Regions from separate parts of the Rothia koreensis genome, predicted to be linked through region 2. Evidence: riboswitches for the same ligand, from Rfam matches in the RefSeq annotation. Region 2 holds a riboswitch; each other region holds the start of a gene.

What was found. A riboswitch is a leader RNA that binds a small molecule or an ion and turns the genes downstream of it on or off. The one in region 2 is predicted to bind S-adenosylmethionine.
Region 1: it holds a riboswitch for S-adenosylmethionine, as region 2 does, so the genes downstream of both, ACTSLZ_RS00175 (LLM class flavin-dependent oxidoreductase) here and metE (5-methyltetrahydropteroyltriglutamate--homocysteine S-methyltransferase) in region 2, are expected to answer to the same signal.
Region 3: it holds a riboswitch for S-adenosylmethionine, as region 2 does, so the genes downstream of both, ACTSLZ_RS01780 (PLP-dependent transferase) here and metE (5-methyltetrahydropteroyltriglutamate--homocysteine S-methyltransferase) in region 2, are expected to answer to the same signal.

The regions. Positions count from the first base shown of each region.
Region 1 covers NZ_CP197643.1:40,938-50,641, reverse strand. The annotation lists gene ACTSLZ_RS00215 (phenylacetate--CoA ligase family protein) at 1-1,199, opposite strand, end outside; gene paaI (hydroxyphenylacetyl-CoA thioesterase PaaI) at 1,205-1,612, opposite strand; gene paaA (1,2-phenylacetyl-CoA epoxidase subunit PaaA) at 1,760-2,788, shown strand; gene paaB (1,2-phenylacetyl-CoA epoxidase subunit PaaB) at 2,794-3,102, shown strand; gene paaC (1,2-phenylacetyl-CoA epoxidase subunit PaaC) at 3,099-3,935, shown strand; gene paaD (1,2-phenylacetyl-CoA epoxidase subunit PaaD) at 3,941-4,522, shown strand; gene paaE (1,2-phenylacetyl-CoA epoxidase subunit PaaE) at 4,524-5,726, shown strand; gene ACTSLZ_RS00180 (enoyl-CoA hydratase/isomerase family protein) at 5,773-6,543, shown strand; SAM riboswitch class IV at 6,688-6,810, shown strand; gene ACTSLZ_RS00175 (LLM class flavin-dependent oxidoreductase) at 6,927-8,363, shown strand; gene ACTSLZ_RS00170 (helix-turn-helix domain-containing protein) at 9,221-9,704, shown strand, end outside.
Region 2 covers NZ_CP197643.1:915,862-925,565, reverse strand. The annotation lists gene thiO (glycine oxidase ThiO) at 1-289, opposite strand, end outside; gene ACTSLZ_RS03970 (thiamine phosphate synthase) at 533-1,246, shown strand; gene ACTSLZ_RS03965 (NAD-dependent succinate-semialdehyde dehydrogenase) at 1,316-2,701, shown strand; gene ACTSLZ_RS03960 (hypothetical protein) at 2,990-4,018, opposite strand; gene ACTSLZ_RS03955 (TetR/AcrR family transcriptional regulator) at 4,085-4,699, shown strand; gene metE (5-methyltetrahydropteroyltriglutamate--homocysteine S-methyltransferase) at 4,750-8,100, opposite strand; SAM riboswitch class I at 8,220-8,324, opposite strand; gene ACTSLZ_RS03945 (hypothetical protein) at 8,725-9,315, shown strand.
Region 3 covers NZ_CP197643.1:399,112-408,815, reverse strand. The annotation lists gene ACTSLZ_RS01805 (LysR family transcriptional regulator) at 1-745, shown strand, start outside; gene ACTSLZ_RS01800 (ABC transporter substrate-binding protein) at 1,389-3,092, shown strand; gene ACTSLZ_RS01795 (ABC transporter permease) at 3,089-4,042, shown strand; gene ACTSLZ_RS01790 (ABC transporter permease) at 4,039-4,932, shown strand; gene ACTSLZ_RS01785 (dipeptide ABC transporter ATP-binding protein) at 4,929-6,686, shown strand; SAM riboswitch class IV at 6,784-6,901, shown strand; gene ACTSLZ_RS01780 (PLP-dependent transferase) at 6,943-8,343, shown strand; partial or broken gene ACTSLZ_RS01775 (cystathionine gamma-synthase) at 8,340-9,591, shown strand; gene ACTSLZ_RS01770 (glutaminase) at 9,616-9,704, opposite strand, start outside.

The sequences.
Region 1 (9,704 bases), 870 kb from region 2:
GCTTCCTCGCGGGTTGCGTCTTCACGCCGCTCGATGTGGATCGTCATCTGGTCCATCCTGTTCGGGCGGTCGATCTCAAGCGTGAAGTGCGGCGAGAGCGAGGGGAGATTGAGGGCGAGCTCCTCGATCTGCGTCGGGAACAGGTTGACTCCGCGGAGAATGATCATGTCGTCCGAACGGCCGGTGATGCGGCCCATCCGCCGGTGCCCGGGACGATCCGTCCCGGGAAGCAACCGGGTGAGGTCATGGGTTCGGTACCGAATGATCGGAAGCGCTTGCTTGGTCAAGGACGTGAACACCAACTCTCCTGGTTCGCCCAGGTCGCACACGCGATCATCGAACGGGTCGATGATCTCGGGCCGGAAATGGTCTTCCCAGATATGGGAACCGTCCCGTGTCACGGCGGACTCGCCGGCCACGCCCGGGCCCATGACCTCGGACAGGCCGTAGATGTCGCACGCGGTGATGTCGAAGGTCCGCTCGATCTCCCGACGCATCTCGTCGGTCCACGGCTCGGCGCCGAGCACCGCGCGCTTGAGGGAAGTGTCCCTCGGGTCCACCCCTGCCTTCCGGAACCCGTCGGCGATGGCCAACAAGTACGTCGGGGTCGCGAGGATCGCGTCGGGTTCGAAGTCGCGGATCAGCTGGACCTGCTTGTCGGTCTGTCCGCCGGACATCGGGATGACCGCGCACCCGAGCTTCTCACCGCCGTAGTGCGCGCCGAGCCCACCGGTGAAGAGGCCGTACCCGTAGGCGTTGTGGATCTTCTGCCCCGGCTCGACGCCCGAGAAGCGGAAGCAGCGCGCCACGAGGCTCGCCCAAGTGTCGAGATCGTCCTGGGTGTAGCCGACCACGGTCGGCAGTCCGGTGGTTCCGGACGACGCGTGGACGCGACGAATCTCGCTCATCGGTACGGCGAAGGACTTGAACGGGTAGGCGTTCCGGAGGAATTCCTTGTCCGTGTAGGGGAACTTGCTGAGATCCGAAAGCTCCTGGAACTGGCTCGGATGCACGCCGTGTTCGTCGTAGAGCTCGCGATAGGCCGGAACGTTCTCGTAGGCGTTGTGCAGAGTCCACTTGAGGCGTTCGACCTGGAGGGCCTCGATCTCGTCCCTGCTCATCAGCTCTTCGGGATCGGGCTGCGTGGGATCGGCGGAGGCGGTGGGGGAGTAGGGGTTGTCGATGGAACACGTGGTCATGGGGTTCACACTTTCTGGCGTTGGGGGACGGTCCGGCTCCGGCCGCGGAAGTGGGCGACGACGTCGTCGTCGGCGGTGACGGTGACGTCGTAGAGGCCGCTGCGACCGGTACGGGCTACCTCTTTGGCTTCTGCGGTCAGGACTTGACCCGGACGCCCGGAACGGACGAAATCGATCTGAGCGCCTTGGGCGACGGTGATCGTGCTGCCGTCCCCCTCGGGGTCGTTGCAGGCCATGGCGAAACACGTGTCCGCCAGGGAGAACACCATGCCGCCGTGGGCGATACCGAATCCGTTGAGCATCTCCTCCCGCAGCGTCATGCCGATGACCGCGTGACCGTACTCCGCACGGTGGACACGGATGCCCAGCCATTCCGAGGTGCGGTCGTTGGCCAGCATGGGGTGATCTGGCATGTTGCCCTCCTCACAATATATGACCGAATGGTCAGTAGGGAATCGTTAAATTGACACTGTGTCAACCGGGACCTTCTTGTGTTGACGACCACAGTCTACCCCTATATCCTGAACGAACGTTCGGTATTTATTTCATTGGAGGACGTCATGACCCACACCGACGACGCCGTCGCCCCGGAGCAGGAGCACTTCGACGCGCTCATCGCGGATGACTCCCGCATCGAACCCCGGGACTGGATGCCCGAGGCCTACCGAAAGACTCTGACCCGCCAGATCTCCCAGCACGCCCATTCGGAGATCATCGGCATGCAGCCGGAGGCCAACTGGATCACGCGGGCCCCGAGCCTGAAGCGCAAGTCGATCCTCATGGCCAAGGTGCAGGACGAGGCGGGCCACGGCCTGTACCTCTACTCCTCGGCCGAAACCCTCGGCACCCCGCGGCCAGTCCTCAACGATCAGCTGCTCACCGGACGCGCCAAGTACTCCTCGATCTTCAACTACCCGGCGCGGACCTGGGCAGACATGGGCGCCATCGGCTGGCTCGTGGACGGGGCCGCTATCTGCAACCAGGTTCCGCTCTGCCGGGCGTCCTACGGCCCCTACGGTCGAGCCATGGTGCGCATCTGCAAGGAGGAATCCTTCCACCAGCGGCAAGGATGGGAAATCCTGTACGAGCTCTCGCACGGGACGGACGCGCAGAAGAAGATGGCCCAGGACGCCGTCGACCGTTTCTACGGTCCCGCACTGCAGATGTTCGGGCCCCCGGACGCGGATTCGCCGAACTCCCAGCAGTCCATGGCTTGGAACATCAAGCGTTTCAGCAACGACGAACTGCGCCAGCGCTTCGTCGACATGATCGTGCCCCAGGCCGAGGCCCTCGGGCTGACCCTCCCGGACCCCGACCTGGTCTGGAACGAGGAGCGTCAGCACTACGACTACGGCGAGCTGGACTGGGACGAATTCATGTCCGTGATCAAGGGGCGCGGCCCGTGCAGCGTCCAGCGGATGAAGCGGCGTCGTGAGGCCCACGAGAACGGGGCCTGGGTCCGGGAGGCGGCCGCGGCCTACGCCGAACGACAGGCCGCCCGCGCGGCCGAGGCCGCAAACCACGAAGACCACGAAACCGAGACCGCGCCGAGCTCACAACGACCGGCCGCCCAACTGATCGGAGCCTGACCACGATGGCCGAAGAAACCCACCAGAATCAGCAGACGGCCTGGCCTCTCTGGGAGGTCTTCGTCCGATCCTCGCGCGGCCTCTCCCACGTGCACGCCGGGTCGTTGCACGCCCCCGACGCGACCATGGCGGTCCGCAACGCGCGCGATCTCTACACGCGGCGCAACGAGGGAACCAGCGTGTGGGTCGTGGAGGCCGACGCGATCACGGCGTCCGACCCCGATTCCAAGGGCGGCTACTTCGAATCCGCCCAGGGCAAGGCCTACCGCCACGCGACGTATTACACCAAGTCCGAAGGGGTGAAGCACCTGTGAGTACCTTCGCATCCCAAGAATCGGCCACCAAGATCAGCGCGGGTGAGTCCATCAGCTCCGAATCCATCGCTGAATCCGGGGCCACGGCCTCCGAGGACGTCGCTCAGTACGCGATGCGGCTCGGCGACGACGCCCTGATCCTCTCCCAGCGTCTCGGGTGGTGGATCGCGCGGGCCCCCGAGCTGGAGGAGGACATTGCGCTGTCCAACATCGCACTGGACCTCATCGGGCACGCCCGGTTCCTGCTCACCTACGCGGGGACCGCCTGGAACAAGAGCGAGGACGACCTCGCCTACTTCCGGCCCGAGGAGGAGTTCCGTTCCTGCCGGCTCGTCGAGCAGGAGAACGGCGACTTCGGCCAGACCATCGCCCGGCAACTGATCTTCTCGATGTATCAGTACGAGCTGTACAAGGCACTGGCCGAATCCTCCGATCCGACGCTCGCGGCCATCGCTGACAAGGCGGTCAAGGAAGTCGAGTACCACGTGGACCACGCTTCGCAGTGGATCCTCCGGTTGGGGCTCGGCACCGAGGAATCCCGGCGACGCATCGCCGCGGGGCTCGAATACATGTGGCCCTACGTCGAGGAACTGTTCACCGACGACGAGCTGATCGACCGTCTGGACGGCGTCGCGGTGCGGCCGTCGAGCCTTGAGGAAGCGGCGATGCGCGGCATCCGGTCGGTCCTCGCGGAGGCCGAACTCGAGGTGCCCGAGGTGGCCCAGGCCAGGCTCACCAGCGAAGTGCGTGACGGTTCCTACTCGGAGCACCGCGGGTACATTCTGGCCGAAATGCAGTCCCTGGCCAGGCAACACCCCGGAGCGACGTGGTGATCGCGATGGCAGCCACGAGCATCCACACAGCACCGGACAAGGACTCGGCCGGTCTGGCCCGCGAGTTGCCCCTGGGCCCATCACGTCGGCCGCACGATGCCGCCGACGCCGCCCTGTGGGACCGTGCCGCGACGGTCTGCGACCCGGAGATACCCGTCCTGACCCTCGCCGACCTGGGAGTTCTTCGGGACGCCTACGTCGACGGCGACCAGGCCGTCGTCGTCATCACCCCCACCTATTCGGGGTGCCCCGCGATGGACACCATGGCCGACGACCTGGTCGCGACCGTCTCCACAGCCGGGTACCGAGACGTCCGCGTGGAGAAGGTTCTGCGACCCGCGTGGACCACCGACTGGATGAGCGAGGCAGGAAAAGCCAAGTTGGCCGAATACGGGATCGCGCCGCCGACCGGTGAGAGCGCTCCTGGACACAACAGCGGCCCGGTCAGGCTGACGCTGTCCGTCAAATGCCCGCATTGCGGTTCCCTCCGAACGCGCGAGATGACCCGATTCGGTTCCACCTCGTGCAAGGCCCTCTGGGTTTGCAACGAGTGCCTCGAGCCCTTCGACTACTTCAAGGTTCACTGACATGACCCAGACCAGCACCCACCGTTCCGACGTCGAGAACGAAGCCTCCGCGCCCGAGGGGAGCGGGCGACGTCGCGCCACGTTCAACAAGCTCCCCGTCACCGGTCTGCGCAAGCTGACCAACGAATCCGTCGAAGTCTCTTTCGGCGTCTCCGACGACTTGGTCGAGGACTACGACTACCTCCCCGGACAGTACGTGGCCCTCCGCGCCGAGATCGACGGCCAGGAAGTGCGCCGCTCGTACTCCATCTGCGCAGAGCCGCGCCCCGGAGAGATCCGAGTCGCGATCAAGAAGGACATGGGCGGGTTGTTCTCCACGTGGGCCAACGAGGAGCTGGCCGTCGGGGACGAACTCGAGGTCATGAACCCGCAGGGCGCCTTTACCTCCAGAACCCGGGTCACCTCGATGAACCACCCGGACGAACTGGCCCGGCACGAGGTCCGCGAGGACAAGAACGCCCACGTGGTGGCCATCGCCGCCGGATCGGGGATCACGCCCATCATGGCGATCGCCCGGTCCCTGATGAAGGCTTCTCCCACCGCGAGCGTCGATCTCGTCTACGCGAACAAATCCTCGATGGACGTGATGTTCGCGGAGGAACTGGGCGACCTCAAGGACAAGTACCCGTCACGGATCGCCCTGCACCACGTCCTGTCCCGTGAACAGCGTGTCTCGCCCCTCATGTCCGGCCGCATCGACCCCGACAAGCTGGACGAACTCCTGGACAAGGTGATCCCGGTCGATGCAACCCAGGAATGGTTCCTGTGCGGACCGTTCGAGCTCGTGCAGCTCTGCCGTGACGCGCTCGCGGCCCGAGGGGTCCCGGAGGAGAGGATCCGTTTCGAACTGTTCACGACCGGCAAGCCGGAGAAACCGGCCGGGCAGCAGGGGCGAGAAGTGGTCGCGGATCCCGAGGGCGAGAACATCAGGATCACCTTCAACCTGGACGGCAATACCGGAAAGGTCGAAACACCCAAGTCGGCCAACGAAACCGTGCTCAACGCCGCGCTTCGTGTCCGTCCCGACGTGCCCTTCGCGTGTGCCGGCGGCGTGTGCGGAACCTGCAGGGCCAAAGTCCTCTGCGGCGACTTCACGATGGAAGAAAACTTCGCCCTGGAGAAGGATGAGATCGAGGCCGGCTACGTCCTGACGTGCCAGACCCGACCGACCTCCGACGCCCTGGACGTCGACTATGACGCATAGCTCGTGCGCGGTGCGCCGCTTCGGGCCAGTTGAAAGGACCTCGACCATGATCGACCTGACCATTTCCGATGACATCGCGGAGATCGTGCTCAATGCTCCGAGCAAGCTCAACGCCCTGGACGTCGAGGATCTCGCAGAACTGTCCGAGGCCTATCGGGAGGCAGAGAACGCCGAGGTCCGGGCGCTCGTGCTGCGCGGCGAGGGCCGCGGGTTCTGCGCGGGCAGGGACATCTCGTCGGTGGATCCGGCACACGACGACGTCGAGGGCTACCTGGGGCATCGGGCCACGGCCCTCTTTCGCCAGATCGCCGCGTTCTCAGCCCCGACCTTTGCCGCGGTGCACGGCGCGTGCCTCGGCGTCGGGCTCGGTCTGGCGATCGCGAGCGACGTCGTCTACGTCGCCGAGGACGCCAAGATCGGGTCGCCGTTCGCCAACCTCGGGGCGACGCTCGACTCCGGAGGCCATGCTCTGTTCTACGAGAGGCTCGGGGCGCACCGGACCCTCGACCTGATCTACACCGGGGAGATGATGAGCGGGGCCGAGGCGGTCACCGCCGGGCTCTTCTCCCGCTCCGTGCCCGCGGAAGAATTGGTGGACTTCACGATGCAACGGGTCCGGAAGGTGTCCCAGGGGGCGACACAGGCGTACCTGGTCTCGAAGGCTCTGGTAGGTCAGCTGCGTGACGAGCGAGCAGGCCTCTGGGATTCCATGGCGGCCGAATCCGCCGAGCAGGCACGACTGTGCTCGACCGCGGACTACGCGGAGGGGTTCTCGGCGTTCCAGGAGAAGCGAAAGCCGCGCTTCACGGGAGAGTAGAGACTCGGGCACTGTCTGTTCGGAGCATTGTCCCGACGTAGCCGGTGCCGTGCCGCGCGGCCCCGTAACACAGTGCAAACCGAGTAACACAAGCACACAGGATGGTCTGGAATCCGAGGTGTTACATACGCTCATGGAAGGAAAGATCAAGAGTCCCAACGCGCAAGCTCTGGCTGGTTGGGCGGCAACCCTCTCCCGTAGCGGGGTGCCCCAGATGATGATCTGGCACCGTCGGCGCGACGACCGGCGGACATGCAAGTACGGCGCGAGAACCGGCGCCACCGCGTGAATGGTTGCGTCGATTCTCGGGAGACGGGAAGTCGGCGCAGGGCTCGGGCACGCGGAGAACCATGGAGTCCCTCCAGGCACCGAAAGGAATCCCGATGTCGGACAAGAAGCGCATCGCCATCAACGCCTTCGACATGACGTGCGTGGGCCACCAGAGCTTTGATCTGTGGCGCCACCCTCGTTCGCGGGCCACCGAGTACAACACCCTCGAGTACTGGACCGACTTGGCCAAGACGCTCGAGAAGGGTCTTTTCGACGGGATCTTCTTGGCCGACGTCGTCGGGATCTACGACGTGTACCGCAACTCGGCGGCACCCTCGATCCGTGGTGGGGCGCAGGTTCCGGTCAATGACCCGTTCATGCAGATCTCGGCGATGGCCGCGGTGACCGAGAACCTCGGCTTCGGCGTGACCAGTGCCGTGACCTACGAGCAGCCGTACACGCTGGCCAGGAAGTACGCGACGCTCGACCACCTGACCAAGGGGCGCGTCGGCTTCAACGTGGTCACGTCCTACCTTCCGTCGGCCGCGGAGAACCAGGGCCTGCCGCGCCAGATCGAGCATGACAAGCGCTATGAGATCGCCGACGAGTTCCTCGACGTCTGCTACAAGCTCTGGGAAGGATCGTGGGAGGACGACGCCGTGGTCAAGGACCGCGAAACCGGCGTCTACGCCGACCCGTCCAAGGTCCACCCGATCCAGCACGAGGGCAAATACTTCACGGTCCCCGGAGCGGGACTCACCGAGCCGTCCCCGCAGCGAACCCCCGTCATCTTCCAGGCGGGAGCCTCCTCGCGCGGTCAGGCTTTCGCTGGCAAGCACGCCGAGGCCGTGTTCGTGGGCGGGCTGCGCCCGGATCTGACCCGGTTCATGACCGACAAGATCCGTGACGAGGCCGAGAAGGCCGGTCGTCAGCGCGACGACGTCAAGATCTTCGCGATGCTGTCCGTGATCGTCGACGAGACCGACGAAAAGGCCCAGGCCAAGTACGAAGAGTACCTCCAGTACGTGTCTCCCGAGACCTCCCAGGCGATCATCGGCGGCTGGTCCGGTGTCGACCTGTCCCAGTTCGGCGAGGACGAAGTGCTCAACTACATCGAGACCGATTCCATTCAGTCCTTCCTGACCCCGTTCACCCTCCAGTCCAAGGACAAGGAGTGGACGCGCGAGGACATTGCGAAGCACTGCGCGATCGGCGGGATGGGCGACGTCATCATCGGTGGTCCCGAAAAGGTTGCCGACGAGCTCGAACGCTGGATCGATGAAGGCGGCCTGGACGGAATCAATCTCGCCTACCACGTCTCGCCCGGGTCCTTCGAGGACTTCGTCGAGTTCGTGGTCCCCGAGCTCCAGAAGCGCGGCCGCTACCGGACGAGCTACGAGGGATCCACCTTCCGCGAGAACCTCTACGGCGAAGGTCAGGTTGCGATCGACGAGCACCACCCGGCCGCGGCGTACAAGGGGTCGTATGTCGGCAAGCCATCGACCGAGGACACCCCGGCGCGCCCGGTCGAGGAGGACGCCGTGGCCTGATCGTTCGGGAAGTGGCGCCGTGTCTTGGCTCGGTCGGGTGTGGTGCCGCGACGCGGTCGGGTGCGGCGCTTCGTCTTGACTCGTCGGGGGCGGCATCATAACTCGGTCGGGTGTGGCGCCGCGTCTTGGGCGGGTGTGGCCGGCAGCTTCCGTTGTCCGCCGCGAGGTGGCGAGGCGGCGAGGCGGCGGTTTTGTGCGGCTGATTCCACGAAGTGGCAGTTTGGTGCCGTTCTCTTCGCGAGGTGGCAATCTCGTGCTGTTTTTCCGGCGAGGTGGCAATTTTGGGACGTTTTGGGCCGGTTTTAGTCCCAAAACTGCCACCTCGCGCGCCGGCCTGCACGTAACTGCCACGTCGAGCGCTCGTTCGCTCGAAATTGCCACCTCGGCGGGGCGACTCGCACGAAACTGCCACCTCGCGCGCCGGCCTGCACGTAACTGCCACCTCGAGCGCCCGACCGCACAGAACTGCCACCTCGGTCCGGGACGACGACGGCGATAAGCCCCGTCACGTGCGTGCTTCGGCACAAAATTGCCATCTCGGCCCCTGACTGCACGAAACTGCCACCTCGGTCGAGGGCGAGCTGCACAAAACTGCCACCTCGCGCGTCGGCCTGCACGAAACTGCCACCTCAGCCCCCGCCCCCCTCCGGCCCGCGGCACCCCCGGCCCGCGGCACGCGCCCCCGCTCCGACCCCCCCCGCGGCCCGCACCCCTCGCCTCTGAACCCCCTCCGATCCCCGGCCGCTTGCGCGAAAGATCGCCCACCGCGCCCATTTACATAGTTAGGCTATCCTTAGAGACCAAAGCCACAAAAAGTGCAGTTGTGCATCTTTTGCAGAACTGCATAAGATGCATGGGTGCAAACCACAGAACCATCCCTTCGCGAACGACGTCGGGCGCGGACGTGGGACTCGATCCACGCGGCCGCGCGTGAACTCGCGTCGGAACGCGGAATCAGGCAGACCACCGCGGAACTCATCGCGGAGAAAGCCGGTGTCTCGCCGCGAACGTTCTTCAACTACTTCGCGACCAAGGAAGACGCCGTCATGGGGCTGCGTCCCCCTCAGATGACCGAAGACATGTTGGCTCAGGTCCAGGAGGACGAGTCGGGCGGACTGCTCGCGCAGGCGGCCCGGCTCCTCGCCAGCGTCCTGTACGACTCGTTCGCGAGCGACATCAAGGGGATCATGAACGAGCTCACCGAAGACCGGGACCATATGCGGCAACGCATGAAGATCCACATGCTTCGGTGCGAGCAGGAGCTCAAGGACTTCCTGCTCGCCATGGACTGGGCCGTGTACCAGGAATCCGGCCGTTTCGTGCTTCGTGAAGACGAGAACA
Region 2 (9,704 bases):
CCCCGGCCACCAGGAGCGTTCCGTTCTCGAGGTAACCGTGCGGTCGATCCGTGGCCCGAGCAAGACGAGCAATGTGTTCCGGGTACTCGCGGAGCGCGGCGAGCATGAGGGGGTACAGCTTGTCCTGTCCGAATTGGACTTCGCTGATGGGTGCGAGCATTCCCGCGGCGGCACGCGTTGCCCCGTGGCCGGGGCTCGGGTCGAAAATCGTCACGCGATGCCCGCGCAACCGCAGTTGCCATGCGGTCTGCAGGCCGACGACGCCGGCACCCACAACACCGATATGCATCGGTTGATCCTCCTCACGGCGGCATGATCCGCATCGAGTCCTGATGGTCGGCGGTATTGCCCTCTCAGTCCGGCCTTCCCGGACTCCCATGTCCCTCAAGTCTAGGCCCGCATAGCCGGGGACGCACACGGCCGGTCGTGCGAGTCTCGGACCGTGGTCCCGGGGTGGGTTAATGTGGCATCCGTGACGACCTCCAAGAATTCGCCCCGCCGGGGCCCACGGCCGCCGGCGGAATCCCCGTCCGTGTCTGCGACCCGGGCCGCCCGCCTCGAACGACTCCGCAGCGCCCACCTCTACCTCTGCTGCGATCTGCAGAGGTTCCTGGCCACCGATCCCCGGCAGGATACCGTCGAGCAACTGGACACCGACCGGCTCGAACTCTTCTTCCGGTCCGCATTCCGCGGCGGCGTCGACATCATCCAAGTCAGGGACAAGAAAGTCTCGGTCCGCACCGAGCTGGAGGCCCTTCGCCTGCTGGTTCGAGTCGCGGAGCAGGAGGGCGGACTCTCCGCGGCCAACGACCGCGCGGATGCGGCCCTTCTCTCGCGGGTCGACGTCTTCCACGTGGGCCAGACCGACCTGACCACGCAGCAGGCTCGGACAGTGCTCGGGGACGATGTCCTCCTGGGCCGCTCCTGCCACACCCGTTCGCAGGTCGTGGCGGCCTCGGAGGACCCGGGAACGGACTACTACTGCACGGGCCCGGTGTGGGAGACACCGACCAAACCGGGCCGACCCGCCGTCGGACTGGACCTCCCCGCATTCGCCGCGGACCTCGATCCCGTGTGCGGCACGTCCTCGACGCCGTTCTTCGCGATCGGCGGCATTGACGAAGAAACCGTCTCCCAGGTCAAGGCCGCGGGGGCTGGAAGGGTCGTCGTCGTACGCGCCATTGCCGATGCCGCGAACCCGGAGAATGCCGCACGTCGGCTCGCGGACGCGCTCGGCGGGGAGTAAAAACCCGAAACATTCCGCCGATGTCGAAAACGCCTGGACGCGCCGCGGCACATTGGTTTTGCTGTATGCATGAGTACTTTTGCTGTGACCAATCCGAACACCGGCGAAGTCGAGCAGACTTTCGACTCCCTCACCACCGAGGAGATCGCCGGAGTCATCGATACCGCCGACCGCGCCTTCCAGGACTGGAAGGAAACCCCCGTCAGCAAGCGCGGCGAGGTACTGAAGGCCTTCGCCGATCTGGTCGAGGGCAGGGCGAGCGAGCTCGCCGATCTCATCGGCAAGGAAATGGGCAAGCCCAAGAAGCAGGGCGAGGCCGAGGTCAAGAAGGTGGCCTTCACGGCCCGCTGGTTCGCCGACAATTCGGAGAAGTTCCTGGAGGACACCCAGCTTCCCGATGCACAGGGCGCCGACCAGAGCTACGTCAAGCACGATCCGCTGGGCGTACTGCTCGGGATCATGCCCTGGAACTTCCCCTACAACCAGATCGCCCGTTTCGCGCTGCCGAACATCATGGTCGGCAACGCGATTCTCATGAAGCAGGCCGCGATCTGCCCGACCTCGTCCCAGGCCTTCCAGGATCTCCTGGAGGAAGCCGGGTTGCCGAAGGGCGTCTACACCAACGTGTACCTCAACAGCAGCGATGCCGAAGAGGTCCTGAAGGATTTCCGGGTCAAGGGCTTCTCCCTGACGGGCTCGGAAGAGGCAGGCGCGTCGGTCGCCAAGATCGCCGCGAAGTACTTCAAGCGGTCGGTTCTGGAGCTCGGCGGCAATGATCCATTCGTGGTCCTGGACACCGACGACGTCAAGGGACTCGCCCAGAAGGCCGTGACCCTCCGGACGGCGAATGCCGGTCAGGTCTGCACCTCCCCCAAGCGCATGATCGTCGTCGAGGAGTACTACGACGACTTCGTCGCCGCGGCCAAGGAAGCCGCGGAGAACGTGACCGTGGGTGCCTACGACGACCCCGCGACCGACATGGGCCCGCTTTCTTCCGAGGGCGCTCGTGACGAGGTCGTGGAGCGGATCCAGAAGGCCTCCGAGGAGGGAGCCACCCTGCACACGGGTGGCGAGAAGTTGGACCGCCCCGGCTGGTTCATGTCGCCGGCGCTGCTGACCGACATCGACCCGAAGTCGGATCTCGGGTGCAACGAGCTCTTCGGGCCGGCCGTCATGATCTACAAGGCCAAGGACGAAGAGGACGCTCTCCGGATCGCGAACGACACGCAGTACGGCCTGATGGCATCGGTGTGGACCACCGACGCGGAGAAGGGCCGGAAGTTCGCCGAGCGGATCAACGCGGGCATGACCTTCGTGAACACTCACATGGACTCCAGCCCCGAGTTCCCCTTCGGCGGGATCAACCGTTCGGGCTACGGTCGCGAGAACGCCCAGTGGGCGCTCCAGCAGTTCACCAATGAGCGGACCGTCCGTGTGAACAACCAGCAGCTCTAGTCTGCATTCTCGGATCGGAGGTGCCACGGTTCGACGGGTCCGTCCAACAGGCCCGCTCACCACGGTCCGCCTCCGACGGAAAGCGAGGGGTCGGGCACCGATACCGGGGAGTTCCCGGTCGGCGCCCGACCCCTCGTTGCGTGCGGTGATGTGGAACCGTCACCGGTGCATCAGTCGGCGGCCACCTCGGAGCCACCGCGACGATGCCGCGGCGCAGGGTGGTTCTCGGCGTCGCCCGCGGACTCGCCACCGAGCTGACGCCCATCGGCGTCATGACTCTCCTCGGGCTCATCGTTGATGCGGTTGTGGCGGAAGTGCCCGAAGGCGGTCAGTGCCACCCCGACCGCGACCCACACGACGAGGGTCCACCACTGCTGGGCCATCGGGGCGTCGGGGAAGTAGCTCAGGGACCTCAGCAGCGTGTTGGACGCGCCGGGCACCATGTACTGTCCGATCCTCCCCCAGGGCTCGACCATGAATTGCCACGGGACCTGCGCCCCGGACAGCGGATTGCCCAGGAGCATGGTCACGACGGCGCCGATACCGATTCCGGGTGCCCCGAGAATCGCCGTACACCCCAGAATGAAGGTGGCCGGCGGCCGCGCCGTAGACCACGGCCGCGATCAGCCGCCGCCACACTCCCTTGACCAAGAACGTGATCATTACGCCGCCCAGCATGCCGCCGAGCACCAGCGGGAAGGCCGCCACGGCCAGACCGGACCCGTTGGAGTCGTCGTCCGAAAGAGGTACGACCTCGGTCTCGGCCACCTTGGTGTCGGCGGCCTTCTCCTGCAACACCAGTGCCTTCTGCGCCTGCTCGGGTTTCAGCTGACCGCCCGAGGCGGCCTTCATCTGCTCGACCTGGCCGGTGATCTGGCCCTTGATCTGCTGCGTGAACTGGTCGGCGATGCCGCTCATGACCTGTGTGGCGGCCGAATTCGACGCCGGTGCGGTCAGGACCTCCGGGGTCCCAGGCTGCTCGGCCAAGATCACGGCGCCGTAGGTTTCGCGGTGCTTGATCTGGTCGACGGCGTCATCGCGGCTGTCGGCGGACACGAAGTCGAAGGTGTCCCCCGACTTCTCGTTGATCTTGTCCTCGAACTGGTCCACGGCCTTCTTCGGGCCAGCGACGCTGACCGGCATGTTGTGCGCCTCAGAGGTCTTGGTCGGCCAGGTGAAGGCCAGGACGAAGACCGTCACGATCAGCGCGGCGAGCACCGAAACCCCGAATACCTTGCCGAGGTGGCTTCCCACATGCTCATTCGCGGTGGTGGTTGCCGATTCGGCGTCCGCGCGCCGGGAATCCTGAACGCTCATAGCGGCTCCTAAACAGAATAATCCTTCTAGTTGCGTTCAGAATAACAGAACGGATATTCTATTTCCATGCCCAGGTTGTCAGAATCCTCGAAGATCGAGCGGCGTGAGCGAATCATCGCCGCGGCGCGCCGTTGCTTCCTGGAGAAGGGGTTCTCCAACACCTCCATGGCAGACATCGTCGCCGAGTCCGGGATGTCTCCCGGATCGATCTATTCCCACTTCGATGGCAAAGCCTCCATCATGCGCGGCACGGCGGAGCACATTTTCGGTGCGACCCTCAAGGATCTGACCGATATGGAGACCGCCACGGGAAGCTCGCTGGCCCCCTCGGATGTCGCTCGGTTGCTGATCGAGACCTTGTTCTCGATCGATTTCGGTCCGCTGCTCATCCAGTTCGTCGCGGAATCCACCGTGAATCCTGAGGTCCACGAGGTCGCCCAGGAAAACATCAACCTCGCCCGCACCCGCCTTGCCGAGGTGCTCAGGCCCTGGTCGGAAATGCAGGTCAGTCAGGGGGCCGACCCGGACGACGTCGTCGGCGACCCCTCCCGGCTGGCCAATGTCCTCATGCTCCTGTTCCACGGCCTTCTGATTCGCACGGCCGTGGACACCGACGCGGATCGGGACCAGCTCGTCGAGGACGCGCTGACATTGATCCCGCAGGTCCGTTTCGGACGGTAAGGCCCGGACGGTCCGCATCGATGCGGACCGTCCGGGCCCAGGGACAACCGTCAGACCGCCACGGCCGCACGCAGTCGACGCGCAGACTCGACGAGTCGGGCCAGGGCCGCGGTGGTCTCCTCGTATCCGCGAGTCTTGAGACCGCAGTCCGGATTCGCCCAGAGACGGTCCCGAGGTATCGCTCGGGACGCCGCGGCGAGCAGGTCCTCGATTTCACCGACCGTGGGCACGCGAGGCGAGTGAATGTCCCACACCCCGGGACCGATGCCTCGCTCGAATCCGATGTCCGCAAGCGGGTCCAGCAGCTCCATCCGCGAGCGCGCCGCCTCGACGCTCGTGACGTCGGCGTCCAACGCGTCGATGGCGGACAGCACCTCACCGAATTCCGAGTAGCACAGATGCGTGTGGATCTGGGTTTCGGGCCGAACCCCGGACGTCGCGATCCGGAAGGACCGGACCGACCACTCGAGGTAGTCCGGCCTGTCTCGTTCCCGCAGCGGGAGCAGCTCGCGCAGGGCGGGTTCATCCACCTGCACGACGCCGATTCCGGCACTCTCGAGATCCTCGACCTCGTCCCGCAGGGCGAGGGCGACCTGCTGGGCCGTGTCCGCGAGCGGTTGGTCCTCACGGACGAACGACCAGGCCAGAATCGTGACCGGGCCGGTCAGCATGCCCTTGACCGGCTTGGTGGTCAGCGACTGGGCGTAACTGATCCAGGGGACCGTGATGGCCTCTCCCCTGACACCGGGTCCTTCACGGCTGACGTCGCCCCACAGGATCGACGGCCGGGTGCACCTGGACCCGTAGGACTGGACCCAGCCGTACCGGGTCACGTCGAATCCGTCGAGGTTCTCCGCGAAGTACTGGACCATGTCGTTGCGTTCGGGCTCGCCGTGGACCAGAACGTCCAGCCCGAGATCCTCCTGGAGGGAGATGACCGACCGGATCTCCTGCTGGAGTCTTTCGACGTATTCCGCCTCGCCCAGACGGCCTGCCCTGTGGTCTGCGCGGGCCGACCTGATGTCTGCGGTCTGCGGGAATGACCCGATCGTCGTCGTCGGAACATCGGGCAGGTTCGCCGCGATGCCATCGGTGGCCTGCTTCCGTTTGCGCTCTTCCGCGGTCTCCCGATGACCGTCGGCCTCGGTCAGGCCCGAAACCCTCTCGCGCACATCGGCGTCGCGGGTGCCCCGGGCCTCGGCGCGGTGCCGAATCGCCTCATCGGATGCTTCGAGGTGATCGGCGATCGCCTCGGACCCTTCGGCCAGCCCCTTGGCCAGAACCACGGTCTCGCCGACCTTCTGGTCTGCGAAGGCGAGCCACCGCAGCGGCTGGTCGTCGAGCCGATCCTCGCGGGCGGCATCGTGCGGGACGTGGATGAGCGACGTCGACGTGCTCACCGACACCCTCGCCCCCGCCTCGTGCAACTCCTCGAGCAGCGCGAACGTCGTGCGCAAGTCGGTGCGCCAGATGTTCTGTCCGTTGACGACGCCGGCCACCAGAACGGGTGAATCCTCGCCGGTGAACAGCGCCAGCTGGTCCGCGCTGGGTTCGCGCAGCCCTCCCCCGTCCGGGCCGGAGACCAGATCCACGTGGACGGCGTCGACTCCCGCGTCCACCAGCGGCTCCAGGAGGTCCTCTGCGTCTCCGTAAGGCGTCGCGACGAGGATCGACGGGCCGTTGGGTGTTCGCGCGGCCGTCAGGCGACGATACGCGTCACGGACGCGACCGGCGAGGTCGGGCCGGTGGTGCTCGGTCACGAGTGCGGGCTCCTCGATCTGGATCCACTGCGCTCCTTCTGCGGCCACCTGGTCGATCAGCCCGCGATAGACCTCGACCAGGTCATCGAGCCGGTCCAGGGGGTCGAAGCCTTCGGGGGCGGCATCATCGGCTTTCGACAGCAGGAGGAAGGAGACCGGTCCCAGAACCGCGGGGCGCAGTGGGGTTCCGGAATCTCCGTTGCCGGCACGGAACTGTCCGATGAGTTCCCGCGGATCCGCGGCGAACGGGGTCTGCGGTCCGATCTCGGGAACCAGGTAGTGGTAGTTCGTGTTGAACCACTTGGTCATTTCCAACGGCCCGCGGGCGTCATCGCCGCGGGCCAGGACGAAGGACGCATCCCGGTCCAGACGGCCTTCCTCGTCGGCGAGGTCCGCGAAACGCGTGGGCACGGCGCCCGTCGCCAGGATGGCGTCGAGAACCTGGTCGTAGAGGGCGAAAGAGGCCGGGATCGACGAATCCTGAGTGAGTCCGAGATCCGCGAGCCGACGCACGTCCCGCGCGCGCAGGGAGTCGACGGACGCGGTCAGCTCGTGGGATCCGCTGTCGGAGGCCCAGTAGGATTCGAGGGCCTTCTTGAGCTCCCGGTCGCGTCCGATCCTGGGGTAACCCAAGATGCTTGCTCCGGGGAAGGTGCGGCCCTGGGTGCTCGCCGGGCTCTCGGCGGTGGTGGGGTTCGGGGCGTTGGTTTCGGTCACGGTGATCTCCTCACGTTGTTTTCTTGCGACGGACGGGTGTTTCGACGGCGTTCCTCGGCGCAGACCGAGTCGGTCCACGAGCTCGAGTGCTGCCGGGTGCTCGTTGAAGGTGTAGATGTGCAGTCCTGGGGCCCCGGCGTCGAGGGCCCGACGGGCGAATTCCTCGGCCGAGTCGACTCCCACGGCCAGGCGCTCGGCGAACGATCCGGCCGATTCGAGGCGGGAGGCGAGCTCCCGGTTGGGATCGATGCCCGCCAGGTCGCACACGCGCAGGTACCTGCGCAGGCTGGTCACGGGCAGGATGCCGGGGATGAGCGGCAGGTCGACGTCGTTGGCGCGGGCCCGGTCGACCAGCCCGGCGTAGTCGTCCGGATCGGGGTAGACCTGGGTGATGGCGAAGTCCGCACCGGCTCTCTGCTTCGCGAGCAGGACTTCGGTGTCGTGGTGGATGCTCGAGGACTCCGGGTGCCGAACCGGGTACGCCGCGACCCCGACCGCGAGGCGTCCCGCACACAATTTGGCCGATCCCCGGGCCTCGACGCGGCGGATGAGTTCGACGAGGTGCCGGGCGAAAGGCAACTCGCCCTCGCGAAGCGTGTAGTCATCGGGCCGGTCTCCGCGCAGGGCCAAGAGCCCGCGAACCCCGTGATCGATGATCTCCTGAACCAGGTCCTCGAGTTCGGCGGCGTTCTGCCCGGTCGAGAGGATATGGGCCAGCGGCTTCAGCTCGGTCTCATCCACGAGGTGGCGCAGGAGGTCGATACTCTGGCGCCTCCTGTCCCCGGCCAAGGCTGCCGTCACCGACACGTAGTCGGGGCGCGTGGGCTCGAGTTCGGCGATGGTGGCACCCAGGGCCTCCGCACTCAGGCTGCTGCGCGGCGGATACAGCTCGAAGGACAGTGCTGGTCCGTCTTCAGGTTTCACGCCGGGTCTCCTTTCGGTACGCCCGACGGAGGCGGCGTCAGTCGATACTCGGGGCCCACGACCGAAAGCACGGGATCGGCCGGGGAATGCGCCCGGCGTCGTCGAAGGACAACCGATACACTCCATCGGACCTGGCGGGAGCACCGTGCCTCGGACCCGTTGGGGTCACGAGGGGGTTGCTGCGGCGTCGTCGAGCCAGGTCTCTCGGCCGCTCTGGATAGATACGCAAGTATTCAAACCCGGCCTCCTGAACGGCCGCAAGGATGAGGATTCTTTGACGGCACATGTCGCGTCATTGAGCACAGCGACGGGACGGAGAAATACCGGTGTCATATGAAGACGACCCAGGTTTTTATGACTCCGGAACGTAAGGTTCCGTGTTTTCCTTGCGCGGGTCCGATCTTCCGTGGGTTTTCCGACGACGACGAATCGCCGCACGTCGGCGGACCCGAAACCGATTCGCGACCGAATCGTGACCGTTTATTGATTCATTTCCCGGGGCGGGCGTGAAAATCATGAACAAGCGATTCCGCATGCGCGCGTGCCGGCGCGGATTCATTGTGGGCCGGGACTCCCTCGTGTTTTGATAGGAAGGTCAGTTCAATCACCTTTTGAGAGGAAAGCATGACCGAGAATCACGATTCCCCGGCCGGGAACCAGCCTCCTCAGTACGGGAGCAACCCCAACGGCGGACAGCCCCAGTACCAGGGCGGACAACCCCAGTACCAGGGCGGCGACGCAGGAAACGGTCATGGTCCTCTCCAGAACCAGGGCGGAGACCTGGCGGCACCCAAGGCCGTGCACACCGCCGCCCGGCTCATTTACATTTCGGCGGCCATCAGCGTGATCAGCTTGATCATCTCGCCGTTCGTCTTCATGGCCACCGACGAATACAAGACTCTGGCTGATCAGGGGCAGGCCGCCTACGCCTGGGGCTTCTTCAGCGCCGGGGCCATCTTCTCGCTGATCGTCATCGTGCTCCAGCTCCTCTCCGCCAGGGCGGCCACCCGAGGCAAGAACTGGGGCAGGATCGTCCTGCTCATTCTCGCGATCCTGAGCCTCCTCGGCCTGGGCGGCGCCTTCCAGGATGCCCCGGGAATCATCGGGGCCATCGGGACGATTCTCCTGATCATCGGCACGATCATGTTGTGGGTCGGTCAGAGCGGACGCTGGTTCAAGGAACTCAAGCAACGCCGGAACCCCATGAATCGTTGATCCCCAGGGTCCTTTGACAGCCTCGGCGAACGAGGACCACACTGGATACAAGGCACTGGGCCGCAGGTTGCCCCGGGCTCCATTATTTAGCCGCTACGAGCGGTCTTCCGCCGAGAGGCGCACCCGGTCCAGTGCCCCATACTTCGGGAAGAACCCCCGCTTCGGCGGGGGTTCTTTTCTGTCCGGGTTCCGCTGCTCGTCGTCCGGCCTCGGTGGGCCCTCCTCTGTGGCCGCGCCTGTTGCTTGATAGCTCCTCCTGCGTGGCGGTTGCCCGATTGGGAGGCCTTTGCCTTCGTTAGGTGGCGGTTCAGACCCCACCTAACGAAGGCAAACGCCACCGAATCAGGAAGCCTCCTCCCAACAGACGTCCGAGTGCCACGAATTCCGGC
Region 3 (9,704 bases), 520 kb from region 2:
GGAGAATCTGGTTCACCACGCGGACGCCATGCTCGCCCGCATGGAGCTCGCCGAGTCGGAACTGGCGGGTTCCCACACCGAGGTGGGAGGCACGTTGCGCATCGGGGCCTTCCAGACCGCGGTCATGACGGTCGCTTCGCGGGCTCTGGACATTCTCGACGAGAGGCACCCGAAGCTCGCGGTCGACATCACTCAGCGGGAAGTCGGGGAAGCCTACGAAGGACTCCTTGCCCACGAATTCGACGTGATCATCGGAGAGGAATATCCGGGGCTGGCCGAACCGGTACGGGAAGGGGTCGACAGGACCACCGTGATCAGGGATCCGCTGAACCTGGTCATCCCGGGAGAGGGTCCTCTGGCCGAGACTCCCCGTCGATTCAGCGACCTCAAGGACGCACCCTGGGCGATGGACCCCGCGGACCAGCCGACGGGTCAGTGGGCACGGGGAATCTGCCGCAGCGCCGGATTCGAGCCGAGGGTCCGATTCGACACCAGGAACCCCCTCATCCAGGCCCACCTGGTCCGCACGGGGCACGCCGTCGCCCTGATCCCCGCCCTGCTCAACCGGCAGTACCTGGCCGGAACCCGGCTGATCGGCCTCCCGGGGGACGACCACCGGATGGTCTACACATCGAACCGCACGGGCCGAGCGAGCCACCCCGCCATCCTCGCTTGTCGGGAGGCGTTTCAGGAAGCCGTCCGGGGAGAAACCGCACCGGAACCCGACCTGCGGCTGACGGAGTAACGCCGGGGGGGGGGAGTTGGCGGCGTGCTTCTTCCCGGGGGCTGGCGTGCTTCTTCCCGGGGGCGAGGTGGCAATCTCGTGCGGTTTTCGTGGCGAGGTGGCAGGTTTGTGCGGGTTTCGGCCCGAAAAGTGCACGGGGTTGCCACTTCGCGGGCGTGGGTGCACAGAACTGCCACTTCGCGGTTCCGGTTGCACAAGATTGCCACTTCGCGGTCGTGGTTGCACAGAACTGCCACTTCGCGGTCGCAGCCGCACAAAACTGCCACCTCGCGCGATCCCGCGATCGTGTGATCGCGTGATCGCAGGGAGGGGCGGGGAGTGCAGGGGCGGGGGAGATGCCGACGTCGATCGCCCAAGACTGCGTTTTCTTGAGCCAGATGACGGATTCTTTCAATTCCTCTGACTCTCGCGACCGGGATGGATAGCCTGATGGCAGACGCACGGCATCACCCCGTGTCACTCGCAATCCAGAGGAATCGCATCGTGACCGCTTTCAGGAATTCCCAGACCTGGGCGCTGGCCTCGCGCTTCGAGGCATTGGACTGTCCTATCCGCTGAGCGGCGCCGCAATCCCCGTGAATCTTGGGCGGGTCGGGCGTCGCCGTCGTCATGATGCCCGAAACAATTCCCCAGGAAGATTCTCATGCCCTTGCCGCCCCGAGACCGGAAGCCTCATTTCCGGTGGGCCAGTCTCCTTGCTCTCGGCTTCAGCACGTTGCTCGTGCTGACCGGGTGCGGATCCTCCGAGAACGCCGGAAGCAAGCACACCTCGGACTCCCCCGTCTCCGGGGGAACGCTCCGCCTTGCCTTCGACGCCGATCCCGGGTGCGTGGACGGACAACAAGCCGGACAGAACGTCGCCCTCAACGTGACCCGACAGGTCACCGACTCGTTGACCTACCAGGACCCCGATTCCGGTGAGTTGGAGCCCTGGCTCGCGGAATCGTGGGACGTGAATGACGACTCGACCGAGTTCACGTTCCACCTCCGGGACGGGGTCACATTCCAGGACGGAACGGATTTCACCGCCCAGTCCGTCAAGAACAATCTGCGGGCGATCCAGGACCTGGGGGCCAAGGCCAGCCTGGGGTCCACTTACCTGACGGGCCTGTCGGACATACGGACACCCGACGACCGAACCGTCACGGTGGACTTCGACGAACCCAACGCCCAGTTCCTCCAAGCGACATCCACCATGACCCTCGGTTTCTACTCCGACGCCACGCTGGCCAAATCCGCCGAGGACCGGTGCGGGGGCGACGTCGTGGGCACCGGGCCCTTCCGGCTCGCGAAATACACTCCGCGACAGAGCGTCCACCTCGACAGGTTCGATGACTACGCCTGGGCCCCTGACTCGGCAGACCATACGGGTGCGGCCTACCTCGACGCCGTGGACATGTCGATCGTCCCCGAAGCGACCGTCCGCAACGGGAGCCTGGCCTCCGACCAGATCGACGTCGATACCGTGGTCCAGCCCCAGGACGAAGAACTCCTCCAGGCCTCGGACTACAAGATCCTCGACCGGCCGAACCCCGGCGTCGTCTACAACCTGATCCTCAACGAGTCCAGGCCGCTCTTCTCCGACGAACGTGTGCGCAAGGCCCTGACCAAGTCCATCGACCGCGACCAGTTGCGGGCGTTGCTCTCGAGGTACCAGGAACCGGCGACGTCGCTGCTCGCCCGGTCCACACCGGATTACCAGGACGTCTCCGATCTGCTGGGCCACGACCCCGACGGCGCCGCGAAACTCCTCGACCAGGCCGGATGGACGATGAACCACAAGACCGGTCTGAGGGAGAAGGACGGCCGGACCCTGAGCTTCACGGTCAAGTACTGGCAGTCCGCGCCCTTCCTGGAACTCGTGCAGCAGCAGCTGAGGGAGTCGGGCATCGAGATGAAGCTCGAGCAGACCACGGTCGCCAACACCGAGGCGGCCAGGCAATCCGGAGAGGCCGACGCCGAGTTCATGAATCTGACCCGGTCGGATCCGGACGTGCTCCGAACCGTCTTCGACGCGAACGGTGCCAACCGGAACAGGCGGGAGCCCGCGCAGGTCGACCAGGACCTGGACCGCTCGGCCGGGGTCAAGGATCCGACGGAGCGGAAGAAGCTCGTCGATGATTCCGTGTCCGCCCTGATCGAGGACGCGCACTCGGTCCCGCTGGTCGAGCTGTCCGGTGTGATGGCGACGTCGCCCCACGTCCAGGGGTTCCGTTACGAGGCGTCTTCACGCTTCGAGCTGTACGACACCTGGCTGGACGACGCCGACGGCACGACCGGCCCCGGATCCGGCCCCAGCTCCGACGCCGGCGCCAACTCCGACTCCGCGAGAGGAGCGACCCAATGAACCCGGTGGTCGCGATGATCCTGCGTCGCCTCGGTTTCGGTGTGCTCGTGCTCTGGGCCGCCTACACCCTGGCCTTCCTGCTGCTGTACGCTCTGCCCGGAGACTCCGTGGCCGCGGTGCTGGGCGGAGACCTTTCGACGGCCACCCAACAGGAAATCGACGAGATTCGGCACCAGTACGGTTTCGACCAGCCGCTGATCGTCCAGTACCTGACCTCTCTCGGCGACGCAGTGCGAGGAAACCTCGGGACGTCGTACACCACCGGACAGCCCGTGACGGCGGCCATCGGCCAGGCCCTGCCCGTGACGATCGAGTTGGCGGCATGGTCGCTGCTCATCGCCGTCCCCGGGGGAATCCTGGTGGCACTCGCCGCCGTCGGCGCGCGGAACCCGTGGTTGCGCAATCTGCTCTCGGGTCTCCCGAGCGTGGGGGTCTCCCTGCCGACCTTCTGGGTCGGCCTGCTCCTCCTGCAGTTCTTCTCCTTCCGACTGGGCCTCATCCCGGCGATCGGGGCGCGCGGTTTCGCCGGAGTCATTCTCCCCGCACTGACGCTCTCGCTTCCTCTCGGCGCGATGATCGCCCAGGTGTTGTTGCGATCCCTCACCCACGAGTGGACGCGGCAATTCGTCACGACATACCGTGCCGCCGGCCTGAGCCGAGTGCGCCTCCTCCTCTCGCACGCGCTTCCACCGGCCGGGGTTTCGCTCCTGTCGATCGCCGGCGTGGTCCTCGGCAACGTTCTGGGTGGCGCGGTCATCGTCGAGACGGTCTTCACCCGCAACGGGATCGGTCGGCTCGCCGAAACATCGGTCACGGGACAGGACATGCCCGTGGTCCTCGGCGTCGTGATGTTGTCCGCTCTCGTGTTCGTGGTGGTCAACCTCGTGGTCGATCTGCTCTACCCGATCCTCGATCCCAGAACCCGTCCCGTCCAGGAGTCGCGCTCATGACTGCCACCGAATTCAGCACGCGCCTGGAGGACCCCGAGGAAGAACCGGTGGGCACCCAGGGGCGCGGGCGCAGGACCACGACGACGATGCTTCGTCTTCCCTTCGGCCTGATCCTGTCCTCTCTCGTGGTCCTGGTGGTTCTGGCCTGGGCGGTCCTTCCCTCCTTGTTCGTCACGGAGAACCCGTTGCTGGGAGATCCCGACATCCGGTTGTCGCCGCCGAACGCCCACCACTGGTTCGGAACCGACCACCTGGGCCGAGACATTTTCTCTCGTGTCGTCCAGGGCGCCGGGGCATCACTGGGAACCACCGCCATCGCCGTCCTCATGTCCTTCGTGACCGGTACCTTCCTGGGACTGGTTGCCGGGACCGCCGGCCGCGTGGTCGACACCGTTCTCATGAGAATCGTGGACGTCCTCCAGTCCGTCCCCTCCCTGCTTCTGTCCTTGGCCGTCGTCGCATCGCTGGGCTCGGGGCCGGTGAACATCGCGGTCGCCGTCGCCGTGGCCTCCGTGCCTTCCTTCGCGAGGCTCATGCGGGGCGAAGTGCTGCGCTGGAGGAATTCGCTGTTCATCGAAGCCGCGACCATGTCGGGCATCAGGACACCCGAGATCCTCTTGCGCCACGTCCTGCCCCACGCGATCGGACCCGTCGGCGCTCTCGCCGCCATCGAGTTCGGCGCGGCGGTTCTCGCGATCTCGGCCCTGAGCTTTCTCGGATTCGGGACCCAGCCGCCCGACCCCGAATGGGGCCTCCTGATCTCCGAGGGTCGGGACTACCTCGCCAGCTCGTGGTGGATGACCGTGATCCCCGGGCTGGTGATCGCGGGCGTCGTCGTATCCGTCAATCGCATTGCCCACGCCCTCCAAACGGAGAGGAGACCATCATGACTCCCTGGACCCCAACCCTGACCCGATCCCGCGCACAGCAGCGCACCGAGGCAACACAACCCGCGGCGTCGGGACCCGCGGACGCGCACCATCACGAGGTCGACGCCGAAGAGACCGGCCGCACTCACACGGAGCACGGGACCGACAACCAGGTCGCCGCCCTCACCCTGCGCGATCTGACGGTGCGCTACGCCCCCGCCGCGTCCCCCGCCGTCGAAGGCGTATCGCTGACCGTCCCGGTCGGGCAGACCCTGGCCGTCGTCGGGGAATCCGGATCGGGCAAATCGACCACCGCCGCCGTGGCCGCCGGGTTGCTCCCGGGTTCCGCGCACGCACGAACGGCCGAACAACGGCTGATGGGGCAGGACATGCGCGGCGCCTCCGACAAGGTGTGGAAAAACGTCCGCGGCGACCTGCTGGGATACGTCCCCCAGGACACCGGGACGGGTCTCAACCCGGTGCGCACGATTGCCTCCCAGCTGTCCGAGACGCTGCGGGCCGCGGGAACCGCGCGCCGCCAGGCCGCAGCCCGGATCGCGACGGCGCTCGCCGACGTCGGCCTCGACCCAGAACTCCACGGGTCGCGGTACCCGCACGAACTCTCCGGGGGCCAGCGACAACGGGTCCTCATCGCGCTGGCTCTCGCGCGCGAACCCCGCCTCGTGATCGCGGACGAACCGACCTCCGCGCTCGACGTCTCGGCCCAGAAGAGCATCCTGGACCTCCTGGAAGACCGGGTCGCCCGTGCAGGAGCGGGCCTTCTGCTGATCACGCACGATCTCGGTGTTGCCCGCGACCGCGCGGACAGCATCCTGGTCATGGAGAAAGGGCGTGTGGTGGAAGAAGGGCGCGCCGAACGCGTCTTCGCCGACCCCCAGCACGAGTACACCCGGAGACTGATGTCGGCCTCGCCGGTGGTGCACGCGGTTCCGCACCGGAAGACCGGCATCGTTCCGGAAGGAACCACGCCCGTGGTTCGCGCCAAGGGCCTGAGCAAGGCTTTCGGGACGGGACCGCACCGGGTCCAGGCGGTGACCGACGTCGACTTCGAGTTGGCCCCAGGCCGGACGCTGGGGATCGTGGGCGAGTCAGGGTCCGGAAAATCGACGACGGCACGCATTCTCCTTGGCCTGGAATCCTACGACCAGGGGGAATTGGAAGTCTTCGGGAAGCCCCTGGGACACAACCGGCGGCAGGGGAGAGAACTGGCAACCCGGGCGCGCTTCGTCCATCAGGACCCGACCGGTCCCCTCGACCCGAAGTACACCGTCGCCGCATCGATCGGGGAACCATTGCGCGGCTTCCGCATCGGAACCCGCGCGGAGCGGGCCGAACGCGTCAACGAGCTCCTGGACCTCGTGGCCCTCCCTCGTGACCTGGCCGGTCGCCGACCCGCGGAGCTCTCCGGGGGCCAGAGGCAACGCGTCTCCATTGCCCGGGCGCTCGCGGTCGATCCCGAGCTCATCGTGCTGGACGAACCGGTCTCCGCGCTCGACGTCTCGGTCCAGGCCCAGATCCTTGATCTCCTCGCGGACCTCCAGGAGCGGCTGGGGTTGTCATACGTGTTCATCAGTCACGACCTGGCCGTCATCCGCCAGATCTCCGACGACGTCCTGGTCATGGCCGAGGGACGCGTGATCGAGTCCGGACCGGCGGGGGAAGTCTTCGATACCCCGCGGGAGCAGCTGACTCGGACACTCATCGAGGCGGTTCCCGGAACCCGTCACGAAAGCGCCCGGGCGAACGTCATATGACGTCGTCGGGCTTCGGGTGAACCGTGTGTGACGTGGCGGCGGAATCGGAGGTCATGTCCTTTCGAGGCCGCTGACCAGGTTGTAAGTTCGCTATCAGGATCACGAGCACCGGTCGTGAAGCTCTGGCTGACCGGTCGGCAACCCTTTCCGCTGTGATGGGGTGCCCCAGATGAAGATCCGGCCGGGAGCACACCGCTCCCCGGCAAGCACGGCGTCACGAGAAGGACTCGGCGCCCCGCCTTCGAAGGGGATTACGATGTCAGCAGAGGAATACCCGCAGGGACCCGGGCTCGGCACGGTGCAGATCCACGGTGGCACGACCGACCCGCCGTCGGCCCGCCCGGTTCGACCGCCGCTGTACCTGACCGCCTCCTACGAATTCGATACTCTTCGCGATGCCAGGGAGTGCTTCGGTCAGCGGGAACCCGGATTCACGTACTCGAGGACCGGAAGCCCCACCGTGGGACTCCTGGAGCGTCGGCTGGCCGAGCTCGAGGGCGGTGTCGGCGCCGTCGCGACGTCCTCCGGACAGGCCGCGCTGACCCTGACCCTCCTTGCCCTGGCCGGGCGTTCGGGGCAGAGCCAGGACGGCGAGCCGCACCCCGAGATTCCCGCGGGACACGTGGTTGCCTCGAACCGCATCTACGGCGGTACTGCCGACCTCCTCAACGACACGCTCGCAGAGGCGGGCATCGCGGTCACCTGGGTCGACCCTCATCGACCGAACGAGTGGGAACGGGCCGTGACGGAACGGACCCGGGCATTCCTCGTGGAATCCGTCGGGAACCCGCACGCCGATCTCCCGGACATTCCCGACATCGCGGCCATCGCACACGCCGCCGGATCCGCGCTCGTGGTGGACAACACCCTCGCGACGCCGCACCTCCTGCAACCGGGAAAGCTCGGGGCCGACGTCGTCGTTCACTCGGTCACGAAGTACCTGACCGGCAACGGCAGCGCGCTGGCCGGAATCGTTGTGGACACCGGACGGTTCTCGCCGAGCAGTGATGCGGCCCGATGGCCCCAGTTCACCGCGCCGCGCCGCCGGTTCGGCAATCAGTCGCTGGTTGCGGGGCACGGCGAGCACGGGGCCTTCCTTCACCTCGTCAGGGCGCAGCTGCTCAACGATCTCGGCCCGAGCCTGGCACCGTGGAATGCTCAGCAGGCACTGGACGGGATCGAGACCCTGGACGTCCGGGTGGACCGTCACTGCCGGGTTGCGGAAGGGATCGCCCGGCGTTTGGCTTCCCATCCGCGCGTGCGGAGCGTGCGGCACCCGAGCCTTCCCGGCTCGAGCGACGCCGCGATCGCCGACCGCGACTTCCCACGCGGTACCGGGGCGGTCCTCTCCTTCGAGATCGACGGGACCACGGACGACGTCGAGCGATTCTTCGACTCGTTGGAACTGTTCAAGCTCGCCGCCAACCTCGGCGACGGACGATCGATGGCCACCCACCCGGCGTGGACGACCCATTGTCGACTCACCCCCGAACTCAGGGAGGCGGGAGAGATCACCGAGCAGACCGTTCGGCTGGCCCTCGGACGCGAAGACGTCGAGGACCTGTGGCAGGACCTCGCGACGTCGCTCGACAGGGTCACCGGAGCCAGCCCGAACCAGGCACCCACCGCACGCGAGAAGGAGACCGTTCGAGCATGACCGCGACGCAAGAAATCAACGACCTCGGGTCACGCCGGCCTGCGCAGGACGGGACCTCCGCGAGGACGCAGCCGTCCGTGGTCCGGCCCGGATTCAGGACGGCCGCCGTCCACGCAGGACAGGAGCCGGACCCCTTGACGGGGGCCGTGATCCCGCCCATCTACCAGACCTCGACGTTCACGCAGGACGGGGTCGAGACGCTCAAGAGCGGATACGAGTACTCGCGTGGCGGAAACCCGACGCGCACCGCCCTGGAAACGCAACTCGCGCAGGTCGAGAACGGGACCCACGCCTTTGCCTTCGCATCCGGGATCGCCGCGGAGGACGCCCTGCTGCGTTCGGTGCTCCGACCCGGGAACACCGTGGTGGCGGCGGCGGAGACCTATGGCGGGACACATCGGCTCCTCAGCCAGTTGTATTCCAGGTGGGGGGGTCGAGACCGCGTTCGTGCCCCCAACCAGGACCGACGAGCGCGACCGCCTGCTCGCTGATCCGTCGACGACCGTCCTCTGGGTCGAGACGCCGACCAACCCCTTGCTGAGCATCGTGGACCTCCGCGAATGGGCTGAGGCCGCTCATGCCGCCGGGGCGCTGCTGGTCGTCGACAATACGTTCGCCTCGCCTGCGCTCCAGAATCCTTTGACGTGGGGTGCCGACGTCGTGGTCCACTCGACCACCAAGTACATCGGTGGGCATTCGGATGTGTTGGGCGGTGCGCTGGTCGTCGGTGACGCGGTGTGGGAGGACCAGCCCCTGGCCGAGGTGTTGCAATTCCAACAATTCGCCGGCGGTGCCGTCGCGGGTCCGCAGGATGCGTTCCTGACCTCGCGCAGCCTCAAGACCCTCGGAGTCCGTATCCGGCAGCACTGCGAAAACGCCCAAACCATTGCCGAATGGCTCGCGGACCGAAACGACGTCGAACGGGTCTGGTACCCGGGTCTTCCGGAACACCCGGGGCACGACGTCGCTGCGAGGCAGATGTCCGGATTCGGCGGGGTCGTGTCCCTGCGTGTCCGGGGCGGCGAAGCAGCGGCGAGGGCGTTTGCGGAGTCCACCGAGGTGTTCGGGCTCTCCGTGAGTCTCGGGGGAGTCGAGTCGCTGATATCCCACCCCGCGACCATGACCCACGGGTCGACCAAGGGAACCCCCGAGGCCCCGCCGAGCGACGTCGTCCGCCTGTCGGTGGGCATCGAGGACGTCGAGGATCTGCAGGCCGACCTCGATCGAGCCCTGGCCGGAGTGCGCTGACCCCGGGATCCCGGCCAACGGCCCCTAAGGGGTCTCGCGCCGGATCGGGTACGTGCTGCCGCCCAGATCCGGATCGGGAAGGACCTCGTCCGGGTCGATGAGTTCCACACGGT